Regions from separate parts of the Bacillus smithii genome, predicted to be linked through region 1. Evidence: riboswitches for the same ligand, from Rfam matches in the RefSeq annotation. Region 1 holds a riboswitch; each other region holds the start of a gene.
The links. Region 1 has a riboswitch for S-adenosylmethionine ahead of metK (methionine adenosyltransferase). Riboswitches for the same ligand answer to the same signal wherever they lie in the genome.
Positions count from the first base shown of each region.

Region 2: linked by a shared signal. The riboswitch ahead of BSM4216_RS03095 (bifunctional homocysteine S-methyltransferase/methylenetetrahydrofolate reductase) and the one ahead of metK (methionine adenosyltransferase) in region 1 are both predicted to bind S-adenosylmethionine.
Region 3: linked by a shared signal. The riboswitch ahead of BSM4216_RS08390 (O-acetylhomoserine aminocarboxypropyltransferase/cysteine synthase family protein) and the one ahead of metK (methionine adenosyltransferase) in region 1 are both predicted to bind S-adenosylmethionine.

Region 1 covers NZ_CP012024.1:2,596,446-2,607,435, reverse strand. The annotation lists gene BSM4216_RS12185 (DUF2584 domain-containing protein) at 1-33, shown strand, start outside; gene pckA (phosphoenolpyruvate carboxykinase (ATP)) at 949-2,532, opposite strand; SAM riboswitch class I at 2,898-3,079, shown strand; gene metK (methionine adenosyltransferase) at 3,367-4,569, shown strand; gene asnB (asparagine synthase (glutamine-hydrolyzing)) at 4,934-6,823, shown strand; gene BSM4216_RS12165 (C39 family peptidase) at 6,838-7,677, opposite strand; gene BSM4216_RS12160 (gamma carbonic anhydrase) at 7,807-8,328, opposite strand; gene BSM4216_RS12150 (alpha/beta fold hydrolase) at 8,631-9,440, shown strand; gene BSM4216_RS12145 (tetraprenyl-beta-curcumene synthase family protein) at 9,455-10,525, shown strand; gene BSM4216_RS12140 (LLM class flavin-dependent oxidoreductase) at 10,705-10,990, shown strand, end outside.
Region 2 covers NZ_CP012024.1:663,294-674,283, reverse strand. The annotation lists gene gltB (glutamate synthase large subunit) at 1-2,499, shown strand, start outside; gene BSM4216_RS03115 (glutamate synthase subunit beta) at 2,520-3,992, shown strand; gene argF (ornithine carbamoyltransferase) at 4,052-5,005, opposite strand; gene BSM4216_RS03105 (acyl-CoA thioesterase) at 5,273-5,779, shown strand; gene mreBH (rod-share determining protein MreBH) at 6,330-7,334, shown strand; SAM riboswitch class I at 7,612-7,715, shown strand; gene BSM4216_RS03095 (bifunctional homocysteine S-methyltransferase/methylenetetrahydrofolate reductase) at 7,798-9,660, shown strand; gene metH (methionine synthase) at 9,635-10,990, shown strand, end outside.
Region 3 covers NZ_CP012024.1:1,775,337-1,786,326, reverse strand. The annotation lists gene BSM4216_RS08395 (competence/damage-inducible protein A) at 1-1,115, shown strand, start outside; SAM riboswitch class I at 1,200-1,315, shown strand; gene BSM4216_RS08390 (O-acetylhomoserine aminocarboxypropyltransferase/cysteine synthase family protein) at 1,446-2,753, shown strand; gene BSM4216_RS08385 (ISLre2 family transposase) at 2,983-4,326, shown strand; gene recA (recombinase RecA) at 4,819-5,874, shown strand; gene rny (ribonuclease Y) at 6,808-8,367, shown strand; gene BSM4216_RS08370 (TIGR00282 family metallophosphoesterase) at 8,543-9,343, shown strand; gene spoVS (stage V sporulation protein SpoVS) at 9,526-9,786, shown strand; gene BSM4216_RS08360 (dipeptidase) at 10,028-10,948, shown strand.

The sequences.
Region 1 (10,990 bases):
TACAGGCTTATTGCTTTAAACTCCACGAACTGAAAAAATCAATAGACTGTTCACCTTTTCAAAGGCAGAAAATAAGGGGTTGCGCAACAGCACCCTTATTTTTTATGTGCGCCCGGCATGTACATGAACTATAGGGTGTAAGTCCCGAACCCCGAAGACAGAAGTAGAGGTTAGCCAAGAGCAAGGGTGTCCGTGGTGACGCGGAATCTGAAGGAAGCTGGAGGCAAAACACCGGTCCGAGGAACACGAACCTCATATAAGGCTAGGTATGATTGAGTGAGTTTGCATAACAAAACAAAGCTCTTTCTGTCGAAGGTCATATCGAGTAAATGAGGCGGATAGATGGTGTGAAAGTGCATGTACTTACCCGGGGAGGTCTGGCGGATATGTGAAGTACTCTTCATAACCTACTTAGTGATAAGTAGCTGAACCGTCAGAAGTCAGCAGAGGTCATAGTATTAGTTGGTCTAGAACAACTAAGAAGGACCGAACAATTAAGAGAGAATAGCCCTTGGTATTCAGTGAGTCATGATGAACACAGAAAACGTAGTACCTCACTTGAGGGAGGAAGCGGTGAATCCCGTGGGAGACCTCTTGGAGGGTGGAGTGACCACTGGCATAAAGAGAACAGCTATTCACGGAAGTTATAAAGACTTGCGTCAATTATCTTAATTGAACCGCCGTATACGGAACCGTACGTACGGTGGTGTGAGAGGACGGGAGTTAATCGCTCCCTCCTACTCGATTTCTAATCATTTTTTAAACATCTTCCAACTGATCTACGAAGTGCATGGACCGTGTTGGTGATGGGGCATTTTGAAAGGAAAAATGGACCAAAATGATCATAAAAGCAACTATCCCCTTCTTCCGCAAGAAAATTCTTGCGGGGGAAGGGGATGTTTGACGTTGGATCTCGGTATTATTGGATATCTTTCAAACGGCCGATCTTTATTGAATAGGTCCACCCAATTTTTCAATTTCTGCGGGTACATTGGTAAATTTCTTAAAGTTTTCGCGGAAGCGGGCTGCCAATTCCAGTGCTTTTTCTTCATATGCTTTTTCATCCTGCCATGTTTTTTTCGGCAGCAATACTTCGTCCGGCACTCCCGGAACATGAAGAGGGATCTCCAGCCCGAAAATTTCGTCTTTCTGAGTTTCGGTATTAGCTAGTTCGCCTTCTAAAGCGGCTTGAACCATTGCACGTGTATAGGATAGTTTCATTCGGGATCCGACGCCGTATTCTCCGCCTGTCCATCCGGTATTGACCAAATAGACTTGCACATTATGTTCATCGATTTTTTCGCCGAGCATTTCTGCGTATCGTGTAGCCGGAAGAGGCAAGAATGGCGCTCCAAAGCATGTGGAGAATGTTGCTTCAGGCGAGGTAACGCCCCTTTCCGTACCGGCTAATTTGGATGTGTATCCGCTTAGAAAATGGTACATGGCCTGTTCTTTTGTCAATTTGCTGATAGGGGGCAGAACACCGAAAGCGTCTGCGGTCAAAAAGATAATCGTGCTTGGATGACCTGCAATACTAGGAACGACAATATTATCGATCGCGTCAATTGGATAGGCGGCACGAGTATTTTCTGTCAAGGAAGAGTCGTTATAATCCGGAATCCGAGTATTTTCATCCAATACTACATTTTCAAGAACGGACCCAAAGCGGATCGCATGATAAATTTGCGGTTCCTTTTCTTCGGAAAGCCCAATGCATTTTGCATAGCAGCCGCCCTCGATATTAAAGACTCCTGTAGATGACCATCCGTGCTCGTCATCTCCTATTAAACGGCGGTTCGGGTCTGTGGATAAAGTGGTTTTTCCCGTTCCGGAAAGCCCGAAGAACAGAGCAACGTCTCCTTCAAAACCGACATTGGCCGAGCAGTGCATCGATAAGACGCCGGATTCCGGCAAGAGGTAATTCATGATCGAAAAAATGGATTTCTTCATTTCTCCGGCGTATTCAGTCCCGCCAATCAATATGACTTTGCGTTCAAAAGAGATAATGATAAAAGTTTCTGATCTCGTTCCGTCAACTTCAGGATCAGCTTTAAAATTAGGGGCCGAAAGAATGGTAAATTCCGCCTGATGACCCGCTAATTCTTCTTCCGTCGGACGGATAAAAAGCTGATGGGCAAAAAGATTATGCCATGCGTATTCATTGATTACTTGAATCGGAAGGCGATGAGATGGATCGGCGCCGGCGAATCCTTTAAATACGAAAATTTCTTCTTGTTCTTTTAAGTAACGAATGACTTTATGGTATAATTTATCAAAAACTTCTGGAGAAATCGGCTGGTTCACCGGTCCCCAGTCTATTTTGTCTTTGGTTGATGGCTCTTTTACAATGTATTTGTCTTTTGGTGATCTCCCGGTATATTTTCCGGTTTGAGCGCGAACGGCGCCGGAAGCAGTTAATACGCCTTCTTTTCTGGAAAGGACTTTTTCAACCAGTTGTGGGACAGATAATTGAACATGGACATTGGATCCCTTAACTAATTCCAAAATTTCATTCGAAATGACAGAATTCATAAATAATAACCATCCTTTTGTTTTTATTTTTAGATGTTATTTTCGAGTTCACTTAAGAAATAGTATAACACTTTTATTCGATTAGTCTATACTATTTATCGTAAATTTTTGTCTATTTTTTTTCATCTTTTCCTTAATTGGCATGCCTATTCTATACTATATAAAAGGAAGAAAAAAGGGAGAAACAGGATATGATTCAGAGTTTTTTGGTTCAGGTTTTAATGAGTCCGTTTAAACCGTCTGTTGCGACGGGTTTAAAATAGAATTTATTTCTATTTCAGGAAGAAAACATTGCGTCAACGGAAAGACAAAATTTTGTTGACACCCGTTTGGTTTCTACGTTATAGTTTAACATTGAACGGATACTCTTATCCTGAGTTGGCGGAGGGACAGGCCCGATGAAACCCGGCAACCTTCTCAACGACAAGCGATGATTTTGAAGCCGTCAGGTAAAAGGACATGCTTCTTATGTCGTACCGGCGACGCGAGGGGCTTGTGAGAAAGGTGCTAACCTGATGCAAGGTGTAAATACCTTGAACGATAAGAGTGAAAGGCGCATGTAACCAAAAACCTTTCCTCTGCATTCTTTTGGGAAAGGTTTTTCTTTTTGATTGAGTTTGGCGCTGGACCATTGAGATTGCCGGTCCTTTGGAAACGGGCAATCATACCATACTACGAAAGGAAACGAGTACCGTTTAAAAATAAAGCGAACATCCATTTTCAAATGTTTTGACCCCAAAAAGATAAGGCTTACTTTCTCTGTTGTCAAGACCTTAACTGGCGGGTTAAAAGAAGGAAATGGAATTGATCGAAACTGCGATAGGAGGAACTTTGATGTCAAAAAAACGCCGTCTTTTCACTTCAGAGTCTGTCACCGAAGGGCATCCGGATAAAATTTGCGACCAAATTTCTGATGCCATTCTCGATGCTATTCTCGAAAAAGACCCGAATGCAAGGGTGGCTGCTGAAACTTCAGTAACAACTGGGCTTGTGCTGGTTTCTGGAGAAATTACGACGTCTTCTTATGTGGATATTCCCAAAATTGTACGCCAAACGGTGCGGGATATTGGCTATACCCGGGCGAAATACGGTTTTGACGCAGATACTTGCGGTGTCTTGACGTCTATCGATGAACAATCTCCCGACATTGCTCAAGGGGTGGACCGCGCCCTGGAAGCAAGAGAAGGATCGATGACGGATGAAGAAATTGAAGCGATTGGCGCGGGCGACCAAGGTTTGATGTTCGGATTTGCCTGCAATGAAACGGAAGAATTAATGCCGCTTCCTATTTCTTTAGCCCATTCTTTATCCCGCCGGTTGACAAAAGTGCGCAAAGAAGGGATTATTCCTTACTTGCGTCCGGACGGAAAAACGCAAGTAACGGTTGAATATGATGAAAACGACAAGCCTGTGCGCATCGATACGATTGTCATTTCGGCCCAACATCATCCGGAAATCACGTTAGAGCAAATTCAGCGCGACATTAAAGAACATGTTATTGACCCAATTGTTCCAAAAGAATTGATCGATGATGAAACGAAATATTTCATCAATCCGACCGGCCGTTTTGTTATTGGAGGACCTCAAGGTGACGCCGGATTAACGGGACGGAAAATTATCGTAGACACTTACGGCGGCTACGCAAGACATGGTGGAGGAGCTTTTTCCGGGAAAGATCCGACGAAAGTAGACCGATCTGCAGCCTATGCTGCCCGCTATGTAGCTAAAAATATTGTGGCAGCTGGACTGGCAGAAAAGTGTGAAGTACAGCTTGCTTATGCGATTGGGGTAGCTCAGCCGGTATCGATTTCCATCGATACATTCGGAACTGGAGCTGTATCAGAAGATGTATTGGTAGACGTCGTGAGAAAGAACTTCGACCTGCGTCCAGCTGGAATTATCAAAATGCTTGATCTGCGTCGCCCAATTTACAAACAAACAGCTGCATACGGCCATTTCGGACGCACCGATTTGGACCTTCCTTGGGAAAAAACAGATAAAGCCCAAACGCTTCGCGAACAAGCATTAAATCAATAGACAAATGTACAGGAGTTACACTTTTAGCTGTAGCTCCTTTTTCATTTGAACGTGAAGATTATTTAATGAATCCAAATATTGTGGCCATCTATAGTGGAGAATAAATGGTACAATTGATGAATCATCGTGAAAAAGGGGATACTTATACAACATTCCAATAGGCAAACTCTCCTACAACTAGAAAAGGACTGATAAAAAATTCGACTTTTGAACTTGGACGCTTTTCCTGTTGAGGTATTGGAAGTGATTTGATTTTGAAACTTCCGGAATGAAATGGAAATTTTTCATGAAATAAATTCCTTGCCAAGATTCACAATTTCGTTAAACTAGTAATGTGAACTTAAATTACAGAAAGGTGATAGTCATGTGCGGCTTTATCGGTTGCGTTTATGATCATAAAGATTATCCGAAATTAACGGAAGAACAATTTAAATTAATGAACGATATCATTTATCACCGTGGTCCTGATCATGATGGATTTTATCAAGATGAACACGTTCAATTAGGATTTCGACGTTTAAGTATTATTGACCTTGAAAACGGAAACCAACCGCTGTCATTTGAAAATGAACGATATTGGATTATTTTTAATGGCGAGATCTACAATTATGTGGAATTACGGGAAGAACTTTTAAAAGAAGGCGTTGAATTTGCTACTTCGTCTGACACAGAAACCATCGTCGCTTTGTACAGCCGCCTAAAAGAAAAAGCTGTAGAAAAGCTTCGCGGTATGTTCGCTTTTGTGATCTGGGATAAAGAAGAACAAGTGTTGTTCGGTGCAAGAGATCCGTTCGGCATTAAACCATTTTTTTATAAAGAAGAAGGAGGACGTACTTTTTTTGCTTCCGAAAAGAAGAGCATTTTGCTTGCCAGTGAAGAAAGCAGCTTAAATGCGAATGCCGCTCAACATTATTTTACGTATCAATACGTTCCGGAACCTGATACATTGCATGCGGAAATTCAAAAATTGGAACCTGGCCACTATTTTATTAAAAAAGTCGGCGAAAACATGACGATTCGCCGTTATTGGAAAGCCGCTTTCCAACCGATTTACCGCGAAGAAGACGAATATGTGAAAATGGTGCGTGAGGCGCTTCTTGATTCTGTAAAAGTACACATGAGAAGCGATGTGCCTGTCGGATCCTTCCTTTCAGGGGGAATTGATTCTTCTTTTGTTGCTGCGATTGCCAAGCAATACCATCCAAAGATTAAAACATTCTCTGTCGGATTTGAACGCGATGGATATAGTGAAATTGATGTGGCTAAAGAAACAGCGGAAAAATTGGGTGTGGAAAATATTAGCTACGTGATCACACCGGAAGAATATATGAAAGAACTGCCGAAGATTATTTGGCATATGGATGATCCGCTGGCCGATCCGGCTTGTGTTCCGTTGTACTTCGTAGCTCGCGAAGCAAGAAAACATGTAACAGTCGTATTATCAGGAGAAGGAGCAGATGAACTTTTCGGCGGCTATAATATTTATCGTGAACCGCAATCGTTAGCTGTTTTTCAAAACATACCGGAAGTTGGGAAAAAATTGCTTCGATTGTTGGCTTCCATTTTGCCTGATGGTGTGAAAGGGAAAAGCTTTATTGAACGCGGAGTTACGCCGATGGAAGAACGGTACATCGGTAATGCGAAGATGTTTGGAGAAGAGGAAAAACGGAAACTATTGCGACAATATCGCGACGGCCTTGAATATACTAACATTACAAAGCCATTTTATGCAGAAACGGTCGGTTATGACGATGTCGATCGCATGCAGTATATTGATATTCATACATGGCTGCGCGGTGACATTTTGTTAAAGGCAGATAAAATGACAATGGCCCATTCTTTGGAATTGCGCGTTCCATTCCTTGATAAAGAAGTATTTGAAGTGGCGTCCAAAATTCCAACGCGCTATAAAACCGCTCATGGCACGACCAAATACATCCTTCGAAAAGCTGCAGAAGGAATTGTCCCTGATCATGTATTAAATAGAAAGAAACTGGGATTCCCGGTGCCAATTCGCCATTGGCTGAAAGCAGAAATGCATGATTGGGCTGTGACCATTATTAAAGAAAGCGAAACGGGGCATCTTATTAACAAGCAATATGTATTAGATTTACTGGAAGAACATTGCCAAGGGAAGAAAGATAACAGCCGTAAAATTTGGACCGTTCTTATTTTTATGATTTGGCATGCTGTATATGTAGAAGGCAAATATGAATTTCAAACACAAAAACAACGGGAAATGCAGCTTGTGTAATAATGGGTAAAAAACTAGGGGAGATAGGTAATGGCCTGTCTCCCCATTTGCACCCATGCTTTTTCAAAGGAGTCAATGGGTGCTTTTTGATTTTTTACATTGGTTAGTGGATCGTTAAAATACACATACTGATCGTCATAACCGGTGACTAATACCGAGTGTTCTTTATAAGTAATTTTTATTTTTCCGCTCTCCGTATGCCAAGTTTGAAACGCGCTGTCCGGCAGCTTATTGTAAGTGGTATTGATGATAACCCAAACTGGGCGGCCGTCGGAAAGATGGACTTTTAATTCTTCAAAATCCGCTCCTGTCAAATCTAATGCCTTCTTGCCTTCTGGCAAATATTTATTGGCCAGTTCCAAAATGGGCTTATGATAAACTCCCAGTCCGGGTTTAGAAAGCGTATACATATCGCCGACAAATCCGTTGTCAGGGTCGCCGAAAAAAATAAGTCCATTCTCCACTCGATAAGTGGCAGGGTTCTTTTTCACTTCTTTGGCCAGTTCCATTTTATCGACGGAGACGCCTGCTGATTGAAGGAGCATGGCCAAGCTTGTCACTTCGCATCCCCGTGGCAGTTCCGGCAATTGAGAAATGAGAGGGGAATCAAGCAAAACGCTCTCTTTTACTTTGACTGTAGAATAATGAGTCCAATGATGAAATGCTATAAGCGATTTTTGGAACGGAATCGAATATTTGACTTCATCCCGGAAAAAGACTGAAAGAAACAAGAAAAAAAGCAACGCTATTAAAACGGCCGGTTTCCATTTGTCGCGGAAATATCTTATGATAAAAAGAAGAAGGATTCCTAAACTAATGAGAAAAAAGAATAAAATCATGAAAGTAAAATTCATTCAGCACCACCTAAAACATTTTTGAGAGCACCGGATGGAAAACAAAATGGATGTTTGAATCAATACCGGCGCATGATCCTGCTTGGAAAGTGGATGGCAGGAATGGGATAATGGTTTTTGGACATACTACTAATCCTTTTGATTTTGCAGCTGCTTATAATACTGAGCTTTTTCGGCATACTCCCGGACAATTCGTTCCATTTCGCTTTTATCATGTTCATTTATGGGACGGATGACTTTGGCTGGCCGTCCGAAAGCCATTGAGTGTGGAGGGATGACTTTTCCCGGCGGTACAAGGCTGCCGGCTCCGATAAAAGCCCCTTCTCCAATTTCAGCGCGGTCGAGTATAATAGAACCCATACCGATAAGAGCCTTTTTACGAATGATGCAACTGTGCAAAATCACTTGATGGCCGATTGTCACTTCATCTTCCAATATTAATGGATTATTTGGACTTTGATGAAGTACGGAGTTGTCTTGAATATTGACTTTTTTACCGATGATCGTTGGTGCAACGTCTCCTCTGATGACGGTGTTGAACCAAACGCTGGATTCTTCGCCAATTTCAACATCTCCCGTAATGGTGACATAATCAGCGATAAAGGCAGAATCAGCGATTTTCGGCGTTTTTTCGTGATAAGGATAGATCATGACCGTTCTTGGCTCCTTTCATTGCTCCTTCTACCTTATTCTATCGAATTTTAGAAGATTTGTATAATGTGGTGTGTATCTTCCTTGCCAAATCTGTATTTTTGCTACATGATGTGAACGTTGGAGAAAATCTATCTCAGCAAGTGGCCGTAATGGATAAGAGTCGACACTGTTTGAAAAAACTTGGATTCTATAAGCGAAGTGTCGGTATTTATCAACGAAGCCGTTTAGAGAGCATGAAAGGAACAAGAAACGGAGGCAAAAGGGACCTCTAGATCTGTAAAAAAGCGAGGTTGATCAACATGTGGAAATGGGATCCCGAGGATGGACAAGGAAAGGGCGTCATTGTCATGATTCACGGCGCTTTTGAACATCATGGCAGATATGGATGGCTCATTGAAATGTGGAGAAATTCCGGTTTTCATGTAGTAATGGGCGATTTGCCCGGGCAAGGAACGACATCCAGGTCTAAGCGCGGCCATATTGAGCGTTTTGATGAATACATATCGGCAGTGAAAGAGTGGATACAGGCTGCCTACCAATTTGATTTGCCTATATTCTTGCTTGGACATAGTTTAGGAGGGCTTGTTGCCATCCGTCTATTGCAGGAAGAGCGAGTCAAACTGGCCGGGGTGATCTTGTCTTCGCCTTGTTTAGGGCTTCTGCACACGCCGCCAAAAATTCTTGATGTTCTTTCCTATGGTTTAAATTCCCTGGTGCCTTCCGTTAAATTTGCAACGGGATTATCGATTGAAATGGCGACGAGGAATAAAGAAGTACGTGAAATTGATTTAAACGATACGTTGTACGTGACAAAGGTGTCAGTCCGCTGGTACAGGGAAATGATACAGGCTGTAAAGCTTGCGTTCACAAATGTTTCGAAAATGCCTGATGTTCCATTTTTGGTCATGCAAGCAGGAGATGATAAAATTGTAGATAAGAATGAAGTGAAAAAGTGGTTTCAGCAATTGTCTCTTTCAGAAATGCATTTCAAAGAGTGGCCGAAACTGTACCATGAAATTTTTAATGAGCCGGAAAGAGAAGAGGTTTTCGCATATACGAAGAGTTTTGTCGAAAATTGCTTGCGTTCCATTGGCTATGTGGTTGATTAAAAGAGGTGAGAATATTGACCATCCCCACCCATCCATTTTCATTAATGGGGCAGGCTTATCGTAAAGTATTTCCAACTGTTCATAAAGAATTAAACAAATGGAAACAAAAGGCGAACTCGATACCTGATCAAGAATTGAAAAAACAAGCACTTGCCAGTATCGAACATAAAACGTTTCATTGTGAAGGCGGTTCGATTTTAGCGCTGCTGTCCGGCGAACATTTCGGAGAAGCTGTAAAGTTTATTGTCGCTTACCAGACGATCAGCGATTACTTGGACAATTTATGCGACCGGAGCACTTCTCTTGATCCAAAAGATTTTGCTGCCCTTCACGAATCGATGATAGATGCGTTAACGGTAGGAGCTCCTTTTCGCCCTTATTACCGATTTCGAAACGAGCAGGAAGATGGCGGCTATTTACGGGAATTAGTCGGCACATGCCAGTCAGTCTTGCAAAAAATCAATCATTATCCGGCTATATCCTCCTACTTGCTTGAACTTTGCCGATATTATTGCGATCTCCAAATACATAAGCATGTTTGTGTGGAAGAAAGAGAAGAACGATTAAAAAAATGGTTTTCTCGTTATAAAGATCAGCTTCCGAAGATGGAATGGTTTGAGTTTTCGGCTTGTTCAGGTTCCACTTTGGGCATTTTTTGTTTAGTTTCTTATGCATTTAGAGACGATTTCAAGCCGGAATATGCGTCCATGATTCGAGAAGCCTATTTTCCGTATATCCAAGGTCTTCACATTTTATTGGATTATTTTATTGATCAGGAAGAGGACCGGAAAGGCGGAGATTTAAATTTTTGCTTTTATTATGACAGTCAAGAAGAGCTTTTGTCCCGCTTTCAATATTTTATTCAAAAAGCGGATAGCAGCACGAAACATTTGCCTCATGCCAAATTTCATCAATTGATCAACAGGGGGCTCCTTGGCATTTATTTATCGGAGGATAAAGTCAACCAACAAAAGGATGTTCAGTCTTTAGCGAAGAAAATTATCCGTTTTGGAGGTTCGACCAGCTACTTTTTCTATTATAACGGCAGAATGTATCGAAAATTTCGTCAGCATGTGTCCAAATAACCTTTTTCTGTTTGGACAGAAACATACAAAAAGAGCCGTTTTTCATCCGTTCGTTCATTCATGGAATGTTTCCGAAAGTATTGGTGACGTTAAGGAAGAGCAATTTATTAGACATTTAGCCGCTCATAGTGAATAATGAAACAATCAAACCAAAGTTTTCAATAAGGGGATGTAAAGAAGTGGCTTTAAAATTAAGTGTTTTAGATCAGTCGCCCATTTCAGAAGGAATGACGGCGGAAGAAGCACTCTCCAAAACAGTGAAATTGGCTCAGCATGTAGAAAAATTGGGATATGAGCGTTTTTGGGTTTCTGAACACCATGATTCAACCACTTTAGCAGGATCTTCACCGGAAGTGTTGATATCCTATCTGGCAGCCAAAACGAAAAAAATCCGGCTAGGTTCCGGCGGGGTAATGCTCACTCATTACAGTCCGTTTAAAGTGGCGGAAAATTTTCGTGTTTTAG
Region 2 (10,990 bases), 1.4 Mb from region 1:
AAAGAAATAAACGCTGAACAAGCCATCAGCAACTATTTGCAAGCGAGCATCGACGGGGTTGTCAAAATCATGTCGAAAATGGGTATCTCCACTATTCAAAGCTATAGAGGCGCCCAGATTTTTGAAACGGTTGGCATCGGAAAAGAAGTAGTGGACCGCTATTTTACCGGTACCGCTTCCCCATTAAGCGGGATTACGCTTCATGTGATTGCCGAAGAAACCCTGCTCCGCCACCGCCAAGCATTTCATAAAAGTGAATTCCAGGATACTTCCCTTGATTCCGGCGGAGAATTTCAATGGAGAAGAACGGGAGAAGCTCATGCTTTTAATCCGAAAACCATTCATACTTTACAACAAGCAGCACGGCAAAATAGCTATGAACTATATAAAAAATACTCAAAAATGATTTCAGAAGAACAAACATTTTTCCTTAGGGGTCTTCTTGATTTCAACTTTGGCAAAAGACCCGCAGTTCCTTTAGACGAAGTGGAACCTGTCGAATCCATTCTCAAACGCTTTAAAAGCGGTGCCATGTCGTACGGTTCCATCAGTAAAGAAGCTCACGAAACGCTGGCGATTGCGATGAACCGCATTGGAGGTAAAAGCAACAGCGGCGAGGGCGGCGAAGACCCTTCTCGTTACACGCCGGATGAAAACGGAGATTTGCGCCGGAGTGCCATCAAACAAGTGGCATCTGGACGATTTGGCGTAACGAGTCATTATTTAGTGAACGCCGAAGAAATTCAAATCAAAATGGCACAAGGCGCTAAACCGGGTGAAGGAGGTCATTTGCCGGGAAAAAAAGTATACCCTTGGATTGGGGACGTTCGTGGTGCCACACCCGGAGTCGGACTTATTTCTCCTCCTCCTCACCATGATATTTATTCTATCGAAGATTTAGCCCAATTGATTTACGATTTAAAAAATGCAAATCCGAAAGCTCGCATCAACGTGAAATTAGTTTCCAAGAGCGGTGTAGGAACAATCGCAACCGGCGTGGCCAAGGGGCTTGCCGATGTCATTTTGATTAGCGGATATGAAGGCGGCACAGGCGCATCGCCGAAATCAAGCATTAAAAATGCCGGAATTCCTTGGGAAATCGGCCTTGCCGAAACACATCAAACCTTGCTGATGAACGGTCTCCGTGATCGCGTAACCCTTGAAACAGACGGCAAAATGATGACAGGCCGAGATGTCGTCATCGCTGCTCTTTTAGGCGCTGAAGAATACGGATTTGCCACTGCACCTCTTGTCGTGCTTGGGTGCATTATGATGCGGGTTTGCCATATGGATACTTGCCCTGTAGGAGTCGCAACCCAAAATCCAGAACTTCGGAAGCGATTTGCCGGTTCGCCTGATCATATCGTGAATTACATGCACTTTGTCGCCCAGGAAATCCGCGAAATTATGGCACAATTGGGATTCCGGACGATGGACGAAATGATTGGACAAAAACAATTCTTAAAAGTTCATGAACGGGCCAAACGTCATTGGAAAGCCAAATATCTAGATTTGTCACCGCTTCTGTATGTACCGGAAGAAGCAAAGCATCAATCCCAGCACAAAACGCAGAACCAAAATCATCAACTTGAAAAAACGCTTGATCTTCAAAAGTTGGTTCCCGCTGCTCAACCTGCAATCGAATGGAAAAAACCTGTAAAAGGAAGTTTTCCAATCCGCAATATCAATCGGGCTACCGGAACCATTTTGGGATCTTTGATTACCCAAAAATACGGAGCTGAAGGTCTTCCTGAAGATACGATCCAATTTACATTCAAAGGTTCGGCCGGACAAAGTTTCGGTGCTTTTGCTCCTAAAGGGTTGACATTAGCGGTAGACGGAGATGCCAACGATTACTTTGGAAAAGGCTTATCGGGAGGAAAACTGATTGTTCGCCCTGATTCATCTTCCAGCCTAGTTCCGGAAGAACAGACTATCGCAGGAAATGTTTGCCTGTATGGAGCGACCGGCGGTGAAGCTTATATCAACGGAAAAGCCGGAGCCCGTTTTGCCGTTCGAAATTCCGGAGTCGACGTAGTGGTCGAAGGTGTAGGAGACCATGGCTGTGAATATATGACCGGCGGCAATGTCGTCATACTCGGCGATGTTGGGAAAAACTTTGCAGCCGGAATGTCCGGCGGCGTCGTATATATCTATGAAAAAATGTCTGGATTGACGAAACGTCAATGCCGAGAATCATCTCTTCTGTTTGAATCGTTGTCAAAAGAAGATGAGGACTTAGTGAAATCTCTTATAAAAAAACACGTTGACTACACAAACAGCCCGTTGGCCAAACGAATTCTCGACAATTGGAGCAAAACATCCGGCCGCTTTATAAAAATAATTCCTAAAGAATATAAAGAAATGAAACAAAAAATCCAACATTTCCTTTTGGAAGGAAAGACGCAGTCTGAAGCTGAATACGCCGCTTTTCTTGAAAGTACTGTCGAAAAAAAGACCATATCTGACGATCAGCGAATGATAGAAGCCATCAATTAGTAGAGAAAGGGGTTAGAAGCATGGGAAAAGCAACAGGTTTTTTGGAATATAAAAGAAAAAAAGCACCGGAACGTGATCCAAAAGTTCGCATCAAGGACTGGAATGAGTATCAGCTCCCTTTCTCCGAGAACGAATTAAAGATTCAAGCCGCCCGCTGCATGGATTGCGGAACCCCCTTCTGTCATACGGGAATGGAATTAAGAGGGATGCCTTCCGGCTGCCCTCTTTATAACTTAATCCCCGAATGGAATGATTTGGTATATCAAAACCGTTGGCAGGAAGCATTAGAACGGCTTTTGAAAACAAACAACTTCCCTGAATTTACCGGACGCGTTTGTCCTGCACCTTGCGAAGGATCATGTACTGTCGCCCTTTCCGATGATCCGGTGGCAATCAAATCTATTGAAAAAGCGATCATTGACAAAGGATTCCAGGAAGGATGGATTAAGCCAAACCCTCCCAAAGTGCGTACGGGGAAAAAAGTGGCCGTAGTCGGATCAGGTCCTGCCGGTCTTGCGGCTGCCGATCAGCTGAATAAAGCTGGTCATACGGTTACCGTATTTGAAAAAGACGATCGTGTCGGAGGACTGCTGACATACGGGATTCCTTCGATGAAGCTTGAAAAATCTACCGTAGACAGACGCGTGAATTTACTGAAACAAGAAGGCATTACGTTTGTGACAAACACGGAAATCGGAAAAGATATCAGCGCCGAAGAACTAAAGGAATCGTTTGACGCAGTCCTTTTATGCGCCGGCTCTCAAAAACATCGCGACATATTAATAGAGGGCCGTGAATCAAAAGGCATTTATTTTGCCATGGATTATTTAACGAAAAGCATTAAAGGATTGTTGGACGGAACAGAAGTGATTTCTGCGGAAGGAAAAGATGTTATTGTCATCGGCGGCGGAGATACGGGAGCTGACTGTGTAGCAACGGCTTTGCGTCAAGGAGCCAAAAGCGTCGTCCAATTTGGAAAGCATGAAAAAATGCCTGATTCACGATTGGAACGCAATCCATGGCCGGAATATCCGAATACTTTTAAATTAGATTATGCCTATGAAGAAGCCGCTGCGATTTTCGGAGAAGACCCACGCGAATATTTAATTCAAACGAAAAAATTTGTGGCTGATGAAAATGGCCATGTGAAAGAATTGCATACGGTTCAAATGGAAAAAACCTATCATGAAGACGGAACCTATACAATGAAAGAAATTCCGGGAACGGAAAAAGTATGGCCGGCTCAACTAGTATTAATTGCCATTGGATTCACCGGAACTGAACCAAAACTTCTTGATGCCTTTCAAGTAGAAAAAACAAGCCGGAATACTGCGAAAGCAAAATACGGCCAATATACAACGAACGTGGAGGGCGTGTTCGCTGCCGGAGATATGCGCCGCGGGCAAAGTTTGGTCGTTTGGGCCATTCACGAAGGCCGTGAAGCAGCTCGAGAAATCGACCGTTATTTAATGGGAGAGACCTTTTTGCCATAACCTGAAATACGCACAAAAAAAGAGGCCGACCTTTAAGTTCGCCTCTTTTTTTGTACTTTTTAATCTTGCAACAAACTATAGAGAACGGCTTTCTGAGCATGCAAACGATTTTCCGCTTCTTGAAAAACAATCGATGACGGCCCATCCATAATGTCCGCTGCTACTTCCTCTCCTCTGTGAGCCGGTAAGCAGTGCATAAATTTACAGTCCGGCTTAGCATATTGGAAAAGTCCTTGATTTACCTGATAAGGAATAAATATCTTCTTTCGTTCTTCCTGTTCTTTTTCCTGTCCCATACTGACCCACACATCTGTGTAAATAAAATCAGCCTCTTTCACTGCTTCTTTCGGATTTTCCAAATAGGTTATACAAGCTCCCGTTTTTTCTGCCAATGCTTGTGCTTTTGTCATGACTTGCGGGTCAGGCTCGAATCCCTTTGGAGTCGCCACAACACATTCCATTCCTGTCAAAGCCGCCCCTATCATTAAAGAGTGGGCAACATTGTTTCCATCTCCTACATATACTAACTTGACCCCTTTCCACTCTCCTTTCCATTCGTAAATCGTCAACAAATCTGCAAGCGCTTGACAAGGATGTGATAAATCCGTCAATCCGTTGATGACAGGAATGTCGGCTGCTTTCGCCAGCGACTCGATTTTGTCATGTCCGAACGTCCGGATCATGATCCCATCCAGATATCTCGACAATACTTTTCCTGTATCCTCGATTGTTTCTCCTCGTCCTATTTGAGTATGCTGCGAATCCAAAAACATTCCATGCCCCCCGAGCTGGATCATGGCAGCTTCAAAAGAGACTCTCGTACGGGTCGAATTTTTTTCAAAAATCATCCCGAGAATTTTCCCTTTTAAACTTTCAGAATAAGCGGAAGGATTTTTTTTCATATCAGCTGCTAATTCTATAAAATAAGAAATTTCATTCGGAGTAAAATCAGCAAGAGTCAGTAAATCTTTTCCTTTCAATTGTTCGGCTGTCACCGTATGAACGATTGCCATTTATAAACACTCCCTTTCCAATGTACCATCCTTTTTTGAAACTTTTTTAATTGATCATGTCAATATTAAAAACTTTCGTAAAATAAAAACCTTTATAATTAATATTTATACACAATAAAGAATTAAAATACAATCATAAATATCGCTATTGCAAAAAATTTATTTATATAATAAAATCAAAATGCATTGTTCGTAAGTTTCATGTTAAGATTATAAGTGAACGTAACATTTTATTAGCAACTCAATAGTCCACGAGGTGAAAGATTCATGAAAAAGAAAATACCAATGCGTGATACTCTAACAGTCAAAACAAGTTTTGTCCTTCCACCGGATACAAACCAACATGGTACTTTATTCGGCGGAAAGTTGATGGCATACATAGACGATATCGCCTCTATAACCGCAACTAAATTTGCAAGAAGACCGGTTGTAACTGCTTCAACGGACTCCGTAGATTTCCTTAAACCAATTAACAGCGGTGACTCTGTGACATTAGAAGCTCGAATCACATATACTGGTCGGACAAGCATGGAAGTATTCGTAAAAGTAACATCCGAAAATTTATTAACGGGTGAAAAAGCAGTTGCGGCTCTCTCTTTCTTAACTTTTGTTGCCCTTGATGAAAACGGAAAACCGACAGAAGTGCCTGAAGTGGTTCCGGAATCTGAAGAAGAAAAATGGCTGAATGAAACAGCTCTCAATCGGGCAGAACATCGGAAAGCACGGAAACTTCACAGCCAAGAACTAGCTGAATTTTTCTCCAAAATGGAATAAGTAATTTTTCAAAAGGCCGGAATTCTCCAATCCTTCAATCTTGATACTATACTACACTTGCTCTCCGCTCACATTTCTACAAGGAATTCCGGCCCTTTCCTTTTTTTTTCGGCTCCTCCAAAACCGTGAAACATAGTCCTACAATCCTCCTAAGTCGGAATAAGCTCATTAGATTTATAGAATAGTCCGATTTTCATTCTTTAAAAATGGCATTTCAAAATGATAAATGCCTCTATTAACGTAAACACGTCCTGAAGAAAACTTGAATGGCGAAATTCTGCTGCGACATTCTTTTACATAAAGTTACAAAGATTAAGTTTTATAAACAACAGCAAGCACATTCCCCCCTCCCCTTATGTCGAAAATGCTGATAGATTCGTTCATCCCGCCATTGTTACAAATCTTCTACATTTGTAACAACATATTTTGACAATAAAACCCATATACTTTTCAACAAAAAAACTTGTATACTTTTATAGGATAAAGACGATATGATTCTTCTGAACATGCGTCAAATTTGTTTGGCTTATTCGAAATGGAGGTATAAAAGGTGCTTTCTCAAGATATTGGAATTGACTTAGGCACGGCCAATACCCTTGTATATAGTAAAAATAAAGGAATTATTATAAACGAACCCTCTGTAGCAGCGATTGATATACATACGAAACAATTATTGGCAATAGGTTCAGAAGCAAAAAAAATGATCGGAAAAACCCCCGCCAACATTTCCGTTATTCGTCCATTAAAAAATGGGGTTATTGCTGATTTTGAAGTGACAACGGAAATGCTAAAAAGCATCATGAAAAAAGTAAACAAAGCGCTTGGAATCACCTTGCGAAAGCCGAATGTCGTGATCTGCGCCCCATCTGGAGCGACAACAGTCGAAAAAAGAGCGATTGAAGACTCTATTCGAAGCTGCGGAGCGAAAACCGTCCATTTGATTGAAGAACCGATTGCAGCGGCCATCGGAGCAGATTTGGCGGTAGATGAACCGATTGCTAATATGATTGTCGACATCGGTGGAGGCACTACTGAAGCGGCCATTATTTCCTATGGCGGAGTGGTGTGCAGCAATTCGATTCGAATTGGCGGAGACAAAATGGACGAAGATATCATTCAATATGTACGGAAAGAGTACAACCTGCTAATCGGCGAACCGACCGCAGAAATGCTGAAAAAAGAAATTGGATATGCGCCCATCGATCATAATATCCAAGAAATGGAGATTCGCGGAAGGGATTTAGTAACGGGACTCCCCAAAACGATTACTATTACTTCCTTAGAAATTCAGAAAGCGATAAAGGAAACCGTTTTACAAATATTAGAAACAGTTCGTGCTACGCTGGAAAATTCACCACCGGAACTTAGCGGTGACATTGTTGACAGAGGAATTATTTTAACAGGAGGAGCTTCCCTGCTGAACGGTTTAAAAGAATGGTTGGCAAGCCAGATGATTGTCCCCGTAAACCTCGCACCAAGTCCGCTCGAATCAGTCGCCATTGGTACAGGCCGGTCTTTGCATGTCATCCCTCAGTTAAAAAAAGTAAAAAATTAACGCTTGTTAAAGAAGTCTGTCTCTCCGATTAAAAAAAAGCAGGCCCTCATCCCTCCTGCTTTTTCGGAGGCAGACTTTTTTTCGATCTTATTAAGCCCCTCATATAAACCTTCTTTAGACCGCCGGAGATAAGACTTTTCTGATTTCTTTTCTTCAGGATGAATGATTTCAGCTAGCTTTTGAACACGCGATCTGCCAAAAATTCTCTTGACCGCTGCCTGAAGAAAAGCTATTATTAATTTAATAAATCTGAAAATACGAAAAAAATTTCATAGATTTCTTATCAAGAGAGGTGGAGGGACTGGCCCGATGAATCCTCAGCAACCAGCCGAATTGGCCAGGTGCTAAATCCAGCAAACTTTCGAGTTTGGAAGATAAGAAGGATCATTTTGGACATCATCCATCAAAAGCCTTCTTACGGAAGGCTTTTTTCATTTTATCCGTAATGAGAGGAGGAATACGCATGGGATTTTTGGATCGATTGAAAACAGAGATTTTAACAGCCGATGGCGCAATGGGCACGCTCCTCTATTCATATGGAATTGACTATTGTTATGAAGAATTGAATATTGCCAAGCCAGAAATCATTTCAAAAATACATGAAGAGTATATTCTTGCCGGGGCCGATGTCATCCAAACCAATACTTACAGTGCCAACGCTGTAAAACTGCGTCGTTACGGACTGGAAGAAAACGTCAAACAAATAAATAAAGCGGCTGTCCGTCTTGCCAAACAAGCAGCGGCTGATCATGGAACGTTTGTTTTCGGTACAATTGGGGGCATTCGCGGCTTCCGTAAAGATACCTGCTCACTGGCTGATATAAAAGAGGCCTTCCTAGAACAGGCAGAAAGTTTATTGAATGAAAATCCAGACGGACTGCTTCTCGAAACTTACTATGACTTTGAAGAATTGACAACCGTCTTAAAAATAGCTCGAAAATTAACAAACATTCCAATTATCGCTCAAGTGTCCATGCATGAACCCGGTGTCCTTCAAAACGGTCTATCTCTGAATGAAGCTCTCCACCGTTTGGAAGATCACGGGGCAGATCTGGTGGGTGTGAACTGTCGACTTGGACCTTACCATATGATACAAGCACTTGAAAAAGCTACATTGCCCAAAAAAGCGTATCTTTCCGCTTATCCTAACGCCAGCCTGCTGGATGTGAAAGACGGCCGAGTGATCTACGAATCGGAAGCCGAGTATTTCGGAAGAGCGGCGGTAAAATTGCGCAATCAAGGAGTCCGTCTTATCGGGGGATGCTGCGGCACAACGCCGAAACATATTGAAGCCGTCAAAAAAGCATTATCAGGTCTTTCTCCCATTCATCAAAAATCGGTGAAACCCGAAAAACCGATCATTGTAAAAGAACCACCGGCACCGCTCGATCCCCCTCTTCACGAACTAGCGAAGAAAAAACGGACGATTATCGTAGAATTGGATACTCCGAAACATTTGGATACTTTTCAATATTTTCAAGGGACTCAAGTACTTAAAGAAGTCGGAATCGACGCGATTACAATGGCCGATAATTCGTTGGCTTCACCGCGGATCAGCAACATGGCAATGGCGGCTTTAGTAAAGGCCAACCAGCGTATTCGCCCGCTCGTACATATAACCTGCCGAGATCGCAATTTAATAGGACTGCAATCGCATTTGATGGGCCTCCACACCCTAGGTATTCATGATATTCTTGTCATTACAGGCGATCCGACAAAAGTGGGTGACTTTCCCGGTGCCACAAGCGTATACGACGTTTCCAGTTTGGAACTGATTTCATTAATTAAGCAATTGAACAACGGGATTTCTTTTTCCGGGAAACCATTAAAACAAAAAACTCATTTTTCCGTTTCCGCTGCTTTTAATACGAATGTCCGCGTACTGGAAAAAGCAGTCAAACGGATGGAAAGAAAAATAGAATGCGGAGCCGATTCGTTTATCACACAGCCGGTTTTTACAAAGGAAAAAATAAAAGAAATTTACGAAGCAACGAAACACTTAAATGTCCCTATTTTCATCGGAATTATGCCATTAACAAGCCTCAAAAACGCAGAATTTTTGCATAATGAAGTGCCAGGCATAAAATTATCCGATGAAATTATAGAGCGAATGAGAGCATTCGACGGAGATAAAGAAAAATCCCAGCAAACGGGGATTGAGATCGCCAAAGAATTAATCGATACTGCTCTTCGGTATTTTAACGGAATTTATCTCATTACTCCTTTCCTTCGTTATGAAATGACAGCCGATTTGGCTCGCTATATTCGGGAACAAGATGCAAAAAAGGGAGAGACTGTACATGCCGAAATTACAACATCCAATTGAACACGAACTAGAAAAACGAATCCTCATCATCGATGGAGCAATGGGAACCATGATTCAACAAGCCGGCCTTACACCGAACGATTTCGGAGGCGAGCAGTATGATGGCTGTAATGAATATTTAAACATCACAGCCCCTCATGTGGTCGAGTGGATTCACCGCTCTTATTTGGAAGCCGGTGCCGATGTTATTGAAACCAACTCATTTGGCGGAACACCGCTTGTTCTGAATGAATACAATCTCGGCGATAGAGCTTATGAAATTAACCGTCGGGCAGCCGAAATCGCCAAAAAAGCTGCTGCCGAATTTTCAACACCGGAAAAGCCGCGTTTTGTGGCTGGTGCTATGGGGCCTACGACCAAAACGTTATCTGTAACCGGCGGCATCGATTTTGAATCGCTCAGCAAGCATTTTGAAATCCAAGCAAGAGGTCTGATTGACGGCGGCTGCGACCTTCTCCTTCTTGAAACCAGCCAAGATATGCTCAACGTGAAAGCCGGTTTTCTCGGCATCCAAAGAGCTTTTAAAGCAACGGGAAAAACTCTTCCTTTGATGATTTCAGGCACGATTGAACCAATGGGGACTACATTGGCCGGCCAAAACATCGAAGCTTTTTATCTCTCTTTAGAGCATATGAACCCTTTGTCTGTTGGATTGAACTGTGCAACAGGACCGGAATTTATGACGGACCATATCCGTTCGCTCTCCGGACTGGCTCAATCATTTGTCAGCTGTTATCCAAATGCGGGATTGCCGGATGAAGAAGGAAAATATCACGAAACTCCAGAATCCTTATCCAAAAAAATTGCCGGGTTTGCTGAAAAAGGATGGCTAAACCTAGTAGGCGGCTGCTGTGGAACGACACCAGAGCATATTCGAGCGATCAGCGAAGCCGTCAAACCGTACCCGCCCCGAAAACGGCCGAATCAGCCCCACGGCCATGCCGTATCAGGCATCGAACCACTTATTTATGATGATTCGATGAGGCCTCTTTTTATCGGTGAAAGAACGAATGTCATTGGTTCTAGAAAGTTCAAGCGGCTGATTATCGAAGGAAAATATGAAGAAGCGTCCGAAATTGCCCGCGCCCAAGTCAAAGGCGGCGCCCACGTAATCGATATCTGTCTTGCCAATCCGGATCGAGACGAACTAAGCGATATGGAAAATTTTATAAAAGAAGTAGTTAAAAAAGTAAAAGTCCCGCTTGTCATCGATTCCACAGATGAAAAAGTCATCGAAAAAGCCCTTACCTATTCACAAGGCAAAGCGATCATCAACTCGATCAATTTGGAAGACGGCGAAGAACGATTTGAAAAAGTCGTTCCTCTGATC
Region 3 (10,990 bases), 820 kb from region 1:
TTGTCGGGGATAACAGCGATCGGCTTCTTTCAACGATTCAAAAAGCAGAAGAAAGAGCAGATCTCATCATTTTTACAGGTGGTCTTGGCCCGACACGTGATGATTTAACAAAAGAAACCATTGCCGCGCATCTAGGCAAGAAACTCGTTTTGAACGACGAAGCGTTTAAAGGAATTCGTCAATATTTCCTTAAAATAGGCCGTGAGATGACGGAAAATAACAAAAAACAAGCTCTTGTTCTAGAGGATTGTCTTGTTTTGCCGAATGAAAACGGCATGGCTCCCGGTATGTTTGTGAAATCAAAAAATAAATTTTATATGCTTTTGCCGGGGCCGCCAAAAGAAATGCAGCCGATGTTCGAAAAATATGGAAGGCCGGCTATATTAAATGTTTTGGATCGCCAAGAAAGCATTGTTTCACGCGTATTGCGTTTCTTTGGCATCGGAGAATCGCAGTTGGAGACAGAGATTGAAGATATGATTATGAACCAAACAAACCCGACCATTGCGCCTTTAGCTGGCGACGGAGAAGTGACCATCCGACTTACGGCGAAGCACCGATCAAAAGAGACAGCTAATGAGATGATAGACAAAGTAGAAAAAGAGATTTTAAACCGTGTTGGCGAATACTTTTACGGTTATGGACAAACTACGATTGCAGCTGAATTAGTACAGAAGCTGAAACAACAAAATAAGACGATTGCCTGCGCTGAAAGTTTGACCGGAGGACTGTTTCAAAGTATGATTACCGCTGTTGCAGGAGCAAGCGCTGTTTTAAAAGGCGGGATTGTTTGTTATACAAACGAAGCGAAAGAGCATCTGGTCGATGTTTCAAAAAAGACGCTTGATACGTTCGGAGCGGTCAGTGAGCAGTGTGCGAAAGAGTTAGCTGAAAATGTAAGGAAAAAGCTTAACGCTGATATTGGAATCAGCTTTACGGGAGTAGCAGGACCCGATTCTTTGGAAGAAAATCCTCCTGGAACTGTTTGGATCGGCATTTCTGAAAAAGGAAAAGAATCAAAGGCCGTATTGCTGAAGCTTGCAGGGGATCGGAATCAAATTCGTAACCGTACAGCTAAATACGGTTGTCATTTTTTGCTGCGAACTTGTCAGTAATTTGCTGAAAATGATTGACTTTTCTTTTTTATTGCGCTATTCTTTAAACAAGAGCCACACAATTCAATATTGTAACAGAATTGACTCTTATCAAGAGTGGCGGAGGGAATAGGCCCGAAGAAGCCCGGCAACCTTCAAGAAATCAATGCTTGAAAAGGTGCTAATTCCTACAGATCAGGAAATGATCTGGAAGATAAGAAGGGAAATGATGAACTCAAGCCCTCTTCTTATTGGAAGAGGGCTTTTACTGTTCCTCATCCATCAGGATGGGATCTATTCTCAGATAAGTCGCTGAAATTTCAATCTTCGAATTTTTCGGGAGGTTTTATTATGGCAAACGAGCAATGGGAAAAAGACACAAAATTATTGCATGCAGGGCAAATACCTGATCCTGCGACGGGTGCCCGTGCAGTACCGATCTATGAAACTACTTCTTATGTGTTTCCGGATACGGAACACGCGAGCGCTGTATTTGGACTAAAAAAAGAAGGGAATATTTATACCCGGATTACCAATCCAACTGTTGATGTATTTGAAAAAAGAGTGGCGGCGCTTGAAGGAGGTACTGCCGCTGTAGCATTTTCTTCAGGCATGGCAGCTATCGCGCTCTCCGTTTTAAATGTTGCGAGTGCAGGAGATGAAATTGTCGCAGCGTCTGAATTGTACGGCGGTACTTATAATTTGTTTTCTGCTACTTTTCCTAAATATGGGATTCATGTAAAATTTGTCGATGCTCAAGATCCTGAAAATTTTCGAAAAGCGATCACTCCACGAACAAAAGCTCTTTTCGGAGAAATCATCGGAAATCCAAGTCTAAATGTGTTGGATGTTGAAAAAGTTGCGGCCATTGCCCATGAAAATGGGATTCCGTTGATTGTAGACAATACGTTTGCGTCACCATATGGTTCCAATCCAATCAAATGGGGAGCCGATGTTGTCGTTCACTCGGCAACAAAATGGATTGGCGGTCATGGAACAGTTATTGGCGGAGTTGCTGTAGACGGCGGCCACTTTGATTGGAATAATGAAAAATTCCCTGATTTTATCGAACCGGACCCAACTTATCACGGTTTGCGTTATGCCGATTTAGGAGGAACTGCGTTTGCAACAAAACTCCGCGCACAGCTATTGCGTGATTTTGGGGCATCTTTAAGCCCGCATAGTGCGTTTTTGCTATTGCAAGGATTAGAAACGTTGCATCTTCGTTTGCCAAGACATCACGATAACACGAAAGTCATTGTTGACTATTTGCTGAAGCATCCAGCAGTGGAATGGGTGTCTCATCCTAGCTTAAGCGATCATCCTTCCCATGAATTGGCCAAAAAATACTTAAATAATTTCTTCGGCTCTATTGTGGTATTTGGCATTAAAGGCGGTCGAGAAAGCGGGAAAAAGCTCATTGATCACATTCAACTTTGGTCGCATCTCGCCAATGTGGGCGATGCAAAATCGTTAATAATCCATCCGGCCTCCACTACACATCAACAGCTATCAGCTGATGAGTTGAAATTAGCAGGTGTCAGTGAAGAAATGATTCGTCTTTCTGTTGGACTGGAATCTCCGAAAGATTTAATTGCCGATCTCAATCAAGCTATCGAAAAAGCAACCGGCATTTCGGCTGAAAAGCTTGAAATATAAACAATTTGAAAAGGGGGCGTATTGCTCTCTTTTTCTTGTATGAGTAAAATTATTGTGGGCAAAATTTAACCCCCTCATTTGTTGAGGGAACGTTAGAACGCTCAACAAATGAGGGGGCCACCAAGCGAAAGCGCGGTAGTTAATAAGCAAATAACATGAAAAAGAGGGTTACTCCTTGGTAGAATCTTAGTCAACCAAAACTAAATCACAAACAAAGGAGTAACCCCTCATGCAAAAGAATAACACAGTATATCCAAATTTAAAACAGATTGAGCAATTAGTTTGGAGGCAATTACAGGAAACCTTCTCAAAGGTCATGAAAACACTATTAGAGGACATGGACAAGCAGATTGCTGAAGAACGAAATAAAAAGCGTTATCGTCTACTCGATAAGCGTATCACCACTATTATCAGTCTTTTTGGAGAAATAAAGGTGAAACGGAACTACTACCGAGACAGGGAGAAAGGTGAATATGTCTATCTGCTTGATCGCTCTTTGGAATTCGAAGGGACCGGCTCCTTTAGTCCGCTGATAGAAGAAGCGGCTCTAGAGCTTGCCATTACAGGGCCATCCTATCGAAAGGCAGAACACACGCTTGAAACACTTTTAGGATACCGAGTGATTAGTCACGAAGCTATACGTCAACACCTGTTACAGATTGAAAGTATCCCAAAAGAGCGACAGCCTGTAAACTATCCTGTCCTATTCGTGGAAGTGGACGGCCTATATGTGAAACGTCAAGGAAAAGGAAAACGGGGCAAGGAAGAAAAAATTGCAGCGGTTCATCAGGGCTGGGAAATCAACGGAAAACGAGTAAGTTTGAAAGACAAACGCCATTTTATTCACCGTGGGAACCAGCCATTTTGGGAGGCGTTTGAGGATTTTCTCATTGAAAACTTCGAGTATGACCCAACTGTCCATAAGCTAGTAATAAACGGGGATGGTGCCGGATGGATTACAGCCTGTCGAGACCATTTTAAAGGCAGGGCATTCTTTTCAATTGACCGTTTCCACGTGGCAAGGGATATTCGCAGCTTATTCCGTAAGCATCCTCGCTATCGCCAAATGCAAAAGGCACTAGCGTCCTATGACAGTCAGAAACTACTTACGGAATTAAACAGTGCTGTTGGAACACTAGAGACAGAGGATCAGGAAGAACGTCTTGACCAATTGATTCGTCAACTAGAAAAATATCCTGAAGCCCTCGGGGATTACCGGAAGTGGCTCCAAGAACAAGGTATTGACACCAAAGGAATGCGTCCAATGGGAAGTGCCGAGGGAACGATGAGTGTCTTCGCAAAAAGGCTCAAAAATGGACGTAGCTGGGTAGAAAAAGGCGTAAGTGCCATGATTACTGGATTGGTGGCTTTCCTAGACAATCTGGCATTGAAAACATTATTTGGGAAAGTCGAAAGATGGACAGAAACCAAGGAGGAAAAGAATCCACCAAAACATTACGTAGAAAAGGTGACAAGTACAATTGGTGAAGTCACAAGAGACAATCTCCTATACCTAAAAGGTAAGGCAAATATTCCAGTGTACAAGACTTTAAAGGAGTTGGCCGGATTTTAAAAAAGACAAATTTTTTATCAAGAGAGTACCCTAAAATGGTGAATCCGCTTTCATTGTTAGGGAGAAAAAAACTGCCCACAAATACTTGACTCAATCCTTTTTCTTCTTTTGTTTGCTTTTCATTCTGCTTTGTTTTAAAATATTCAGTAGAAAATGATCCAGACAATTTCTCTTCGTGTGACCATCCACCATTAATCCCTCTCTTGGACATTTTCCCCCCTCTTTTTTTTACTTTCAATCCAATTTATGAACAAGAGCGTGTGAATTTTAGCAATAGCTGGAAAAATTAGGATCAGCTGAACATGGTATTTTGAAAAATAATAATGACGAATAAATGTTCGATTTTTGCTTGTAAATCGTTTCAGAAACATTTATATTATTAGTAGGCTTTAACAAAAAAACAGCTCTGGAAGATACTGTTGAATAAAATCCAAAATCAATGAGGAAAACCATATGCTTTTAATAGATTGATATTTGAGGAGGAAATAGCGAGTGAATGATCGTCAAGCGGCGTTAGAAATGGCGTTAAAGCAAATAGAAAAACAATTTGGTAAAGGATCCATTATGAAATTGGGCGAACAAACGGACCGAAACGTATCTACTGTTCCAAGCGGTTCTCTTGCTTTGGATGCGGCGCTGGGGGTAGGTGGATATCCGCGAGGTCGGATCATCGAAATTTATGGTCCTGAAAGTTCAGGGAAAACAACGGTAGCTTTGCATGCAATTGCTGAAGTGCAAGCACGAGGTGGCCAAGCGGCTTTTATCGACGCTGAGCACGCGCTGGATCCCGTTTATGCTCAGAAACTGGGTGTCGATATTGATGAACTTTTGCTTTCACAGCCGGATACCGGTGAACAAGCGTTAGAAATCGCTGAAGCATTGGTTCGTAGTGGAGCCGTTGATATTATCGTGATCGACTCAGTGGCAGCTCTTGTTCCGAAAGCGGAGATTGAAGGAGAAATGGGTGATTCCCACGTCGGTTTGCAAGCGAGATTGATGTCCCAGGCGCTTCGCAAACTGTCCGGAGCCATTAACAAGTCCAAAACGATTGCCATTTTTATCAATCAAATCCGCGAAAAAGTAGGCGTTATGTTTGGAAATCCTGAAACGACGCCAGGCGGACGGGCGCTGAAATTCTATTCATCGATTCGTTTGGAAGTCCGCCGTGCAGAGACGCTGAAACAAGGAAATGAAATGGTCGGCAATAAAACGAGAATTAAAGTAGTGAAGAATAAAGTGGCGCCGCCTTTCCGCACCGCAGATGTGGATATTATGTACGGTGAAGGAATATCGAAAGAAGGGGAAATTATCGACCTCGGCTCCGAGCTCGACATTATCCAAAAAAGCGGTTCGTGGTATTCCTACAATGAAGAAAGACTAGGGCAAGGACGTGAAAATGCCAAACAGTTTTTAAAAGAAAATCCAGAGATCCGCGATGAAATCATGTATAAAATTCGGGAACATTACGGTTTGGACACCCCTCCTGCTGAGCCGGAAAACCACGAGGAGGAACAAGAAAATTTCAGCTTGCTCGATGATGAGGCATAAAAAGCAAAGCGTTCGCTTTGCTTTTTTCAATTGGGGAGAATAAACCTTCTTCCATCTGGTTATGGTGGTACTGACTCTGTATTTGAAAAGAGCAGGGACTATTGCAGAAAGACAAAAAAGTGGAAACTTTCAGGTGGAGCTGTTCTGATGGAGATGGTTTTGCTCAGTTGTCGCAACTGTCTGGCACTCATCTTTAGTGAATCCGTTCAATGAGGAAAAAACATTGCGGGAGTTTTGAAAGTCTAACCTGTGGGTGAGACCACATTATCAGCTGACAGGCACAGTCGATGTGGCTATTTGGACAAACTTCTAAGACAAGTTTTGTTCGGAATCGATTCTGTTATAAGGACACTACTCTTGATTTCTTGGCCTTTAATCTTATTGGATTCTCATTTTTAGCAGCGGAGTTGGAGACATGACCTATTTTAGCTGATCCATTTTTAAAGCGGGTAGTTTGAAATTTACAAGTTTTGGACGGGTATTTTTTTATGGGTGATGATTGGAGGGTGCTTTGCTGTAGCACAGGTTGGCTTTGGGGGTGCTGTACCGCAAGACAGCGAGCGATTCACTAAATGGTTTTATTCTTAGGTATTTTATTAGAGGCTTGTTTGGCAAACGAGCTCGCTTAATGTATGTTGCGGATTACATCCGTTCCTTGTCACTTTGGACGGTTTTGCTCGATCGGATGCGATTCAACACAAAGTTTCATGAATTTTCATCCTGCAGGGTCGCTCCCTTTCTCGTTTATAACCAACGCTGTATTTGACAAAAGCTTGACAATGATTTTTTCCAGCCTTAAAATTAATATGTATATTTTACATTTTTTCACACTAAAATTGGCAAGCCTAGCGCGCTGTATATTGATAGGGAAACAATGTACAAGCCGACATGTTAGAAGCATGATACAAGTTCATAGCAAGAGGAGGTGAAACAATGACATCCATTATAATCATCTCCATTTTGCTTGGCCTAATCGTCGGTGTAGTTGTTGGCTATTTTGTTCGAAAATCCATTGCTGAGCATAAAATCGCAGGGGCAAAGAGTATTGCGGATCAAATCATTGAAGACGCAAAGCGCGAGGCGGAATCGGTGAAAAAAGAATCCCTGCTGGAAGCAAAGGATGAAATTCATAAGCTTCGTACAGAAGCGGAACGAGAAATTCGTGAACGAAGAAACGAATTGCAGAAACAAGAAAATCGTTTATTGCAAAAAGAAGAGAACCTTGACCGCAAAGATGAACTCTTGGATAATCGGGAGTCGATGCTGGAAAAGAAGGAAGATTCTCTAGCTGAAAGACAACAACATATTGAAGAGATGGAAAGCAAAGTGGACGAGATGGTGCGAACGCAGAAAGCCGAACTGGAGCGTATCTCGGGTCTCACTCGCGAAGAAGCCCGTTCCATTATTTTGGAACGCGTTGAAAATGAATTGTCCCACGAGACGGCTCTTATGATAAAAGAGCATGAAATTCGCGTGAAAGAAGAGGCTGACAAAAAGGCGAAAGAAATTCTGTCGCTGGCCATTCAACGGTGTGCCGCTGAGCATGTGGCTGAAACAACCGTTTCTGTTGTCAACCTTCCAAACGATGAAATGAAAGGACGCATTATTGGACGGGAAGGACGTAATATCCGGACACTCGAAACACTAACGGGGATAGACCTCATCATTGATGATACACCGGAAGCGGTAATCTTGTCTGGTTTTGACCCCATTCGCCGTGAAACTGCGCGAATCGCTCTTGAAAAGCTGGTGCAGGATGGAAGAATCCATCCGGCAAGAATCGAAGAGATGGTGGAAAAATCAAGACGAGAAGTGGACGAATATATTCGCGAAGTTGGCGAACAAACGACTTTTGAAGTGGGGGTTCACGGACTTCACCCTGATTTAATTAAAATTTTGGGACGTTTAAAATTCCGGACGAGCTACGGCCAAAACGTTCTGAATCATTCCAAAGAGGTGGCCTATCTTGCCGGCCTGTTGGCAGCGGAATTGGGTGAAGATGAAACTTTAGCCCGCCGTGCAGGACTTCTTCATGATATCGGAAAAGCGGTGGACCATGAGGTAGAAGGAAGCCATGTTGAGATTGGAGTAGAACTTGCAACCAAGTACAAAGAACATCCAGTAGTGATCAACAGCATTGCTTCCCACCACGGAGATACGGAACCAACATCTGTGATTTCCGTATTGGTGGCGGCGGCTGATGCGTTATCCGCGGCCAGACCAGGAGCTCGAAGCGAGACGCTTGAAAACTATATCCGCCGTCTCGAAAAATTAGAAGAGATTTCCGAATCTCACGAAGGCGTGGAAAAATCATACGCCATTCAAGCGGGACGCGAAATACGAATCATGGTGAAACCTGAACAAGTCGATGACTTAGAAGCACATCGGCTGGCAAGAGACATTCGCAAACAGATTGAGGAAGAGTTAGATTATCCTGGTCACATTAAAATCACAGTCATTCGTGAAACAAGGGCTGTAGAATATGCGAAGTAAAAGCGGTGTGAGATTTCACACCGCTTTATTTAGAGTAACAGTCCTTGCCAAAAAGGCTTCATTCAAAGTGTTTCATTGAATAAAGCTAATGCCAACGATTAAATGATGCCATTATCCTAAGAACTGCTATATCTTTCTTCATTGAGCAAAATTACAAAATAGAAAGGAAATACATATGAAGCTACTTTTTATCGGCGACGTCGTCGGATCACCAGGAAGAGATATGGTTTCAGAATATCTGCCGAAATTAAAAGATAAATACCGTCCTGATGTCATCATTATCAACGGAGAAAACGCAGCAGGCGGCAGGGGGATTACCGAAAAAATATACAGAGGTTTTTTAAACCTCGGGGCCCATGCGATCACCCTTGGAAACCATACTTGGGATAACAAAGAGATTTTTCAATTTATCGATGATGCTAAACAATTGGTCCGTCCCGCCAACTTTCCGAACGGAACACCAGGAAAAGGAATGATATTTGTAAAAGCCAATGGTTTTGAAGTGGCTGTGATCAGTCTTCAAGGCCGAACGTTTATGCCTGCTTTGGATGACCCGTTTCAGGCAGCGAATTCCCTTATTAAGAAAGCTAGAGAACGGACTCCGATCGTCTTTGTTGATTTTCATGCAGAAGCGACGAGTGAAAAGCAAGCGATGGGCTGGTATCTCGATGGGAAAGTTTCAGCAGTCATTGGGACTCATACTCATATTCAAACAGCAGACAACCGTATTTTGCCAAATGGAACCGCTTATTTAACGGATGTTGGCATGACAGGCCCTTACGATGCGATATTAGGAATGGATCGAGATGCTGTTGTCAAAAAATTTCTCACCGGCCTTCCTGTTCGTTTTGACGTCCCTAAGAACGGCCGCAAACTTTTAAGCGCTTGTATCATTGATATTCATGATAAAACAGGGCTGGCGAAAAAAATTGACCGTATTCTCGTGAATGAGGACTCTCCTTTTTTATCCGAATAAGGTTTATGTTCATTCTATGAGCAGCTAGACTATGCAAATCGCTAGGTTCGTTCCCCCTTTTTTGCGACCAAGCCGGAATATTCAGTGAAATTTCAGAATATAGTAGCAGTGGAATCATTTATACCAAACATGTTCACTCGAATGGACATTCGGTATTGGGAAATGACAAGGGGGAACAAGAAATGGAAATATTAAAAGTTTCAGCAAAATCTAATCCGAATTCTGTAGCTGGAGCACTTGCCGGTGTTCTTCGTGAGAGGGGCGCGGCAGAAATACAAGCAATTGGGGCCGGTGCTCTGAATCAAGCGGTGAAAGCGGTTGCCATTGCGCGCGGGTTTGTCGCCCCAAGCGGTGTTGATCTAATTTGCATCCCTGCGTTTACGGATATTCAAATTGAGGGAGAAGAAAGAACGGCGATAAAGTTAATAGTCGAACCACGGTAATCTTACAAGCTGTTTTTCGAAGAAATCGAAAAACAGCTATTTCTTTTTTAAAGGCAAACCCAGTAGGCGGCTCCGAAAGTTTCTAAAAGATTCATTGGAAACGGAATGTTACAAAAATAAAAATCTTTTTGACATATTATCCCGATCATTTTACAATGAAATAAATCATCCTCATCTACATAGTTCCGTTCGTTGAAGGGGTTTTTTATGTTTGTGACATTACGAAAAGGTGGTTTTCAAAATGATTTTTGATGCTCATTGTGATGTATTGTATCAACTTCAGAATGACGGAACAAAAGATTTTCAAAATGGGGACGATCTGCATATAACCTATCAACAGCTTGTAGATACGGGCGCCAAAATTCAATGTTTTGCGATTTTTTTGTCTCCCAGGGTGAAGTCGCATAATCGTTTTGATACAGCACTCGAAATGGTGGATTTATTTTATGAAAAAATTCTGAAGCCTAATCCTCATATAAAGCTGGTACGGTCTAAACATGATATTGACAATTTGAAAGAAAACGAGATGGGAGCTGTTTTAACGCTGGAAGGATGCGAATCAATTGAAGAAAATTTGGTGAAGTTGCGCGCGCTTTATCGATTAGGATTACGGTCTGTTGGTCTAACATGGAATTATGCGAATGCGGCAGCCGATGGCGCTTTGGAAAAGCGCGGGGGAGGTTTAACATATTTTGGTCAGTCGATGATCAAAGAATTAAATAAACTAAAAATATGGACAGATGTTTCCCATCTTTCTGAAAAAGCATTTTGGGATACGATCGAGTTGGCTGAGTATCCAATCGCGTCCCATTCCAATTGTTACCGAATTTGCAAGCATCCTCGAAATTTAAAAGATGATCAAATCAAAGCTTTAATCCAAAAAAACGGAGTGATTGGCATCACATTTGTCCCGGAATTTGTAAAGGAAAACGGTCAAACTCAAATTTCCGATGTCATTCGCCACATTGATCATATCTGTTCATTAGGTGGGGAACATCATTTAGGGTTTGGCTCGGATTTTGACGGAACAGAAAAAACGATTCCTCGTTTGTCTCGGTACAAAGACTACGAAATTCTTATAGAGTCTCTGTTAAAATACTATTCTGCACGACAAGTGAAAAATTTTTTGTTTGACAATTTTGTCAGCCGTTTTCCCCAGTGACGAGTGTTGATGAAAGAAGAGAGTAGTTCAGAAAAAGGAGGG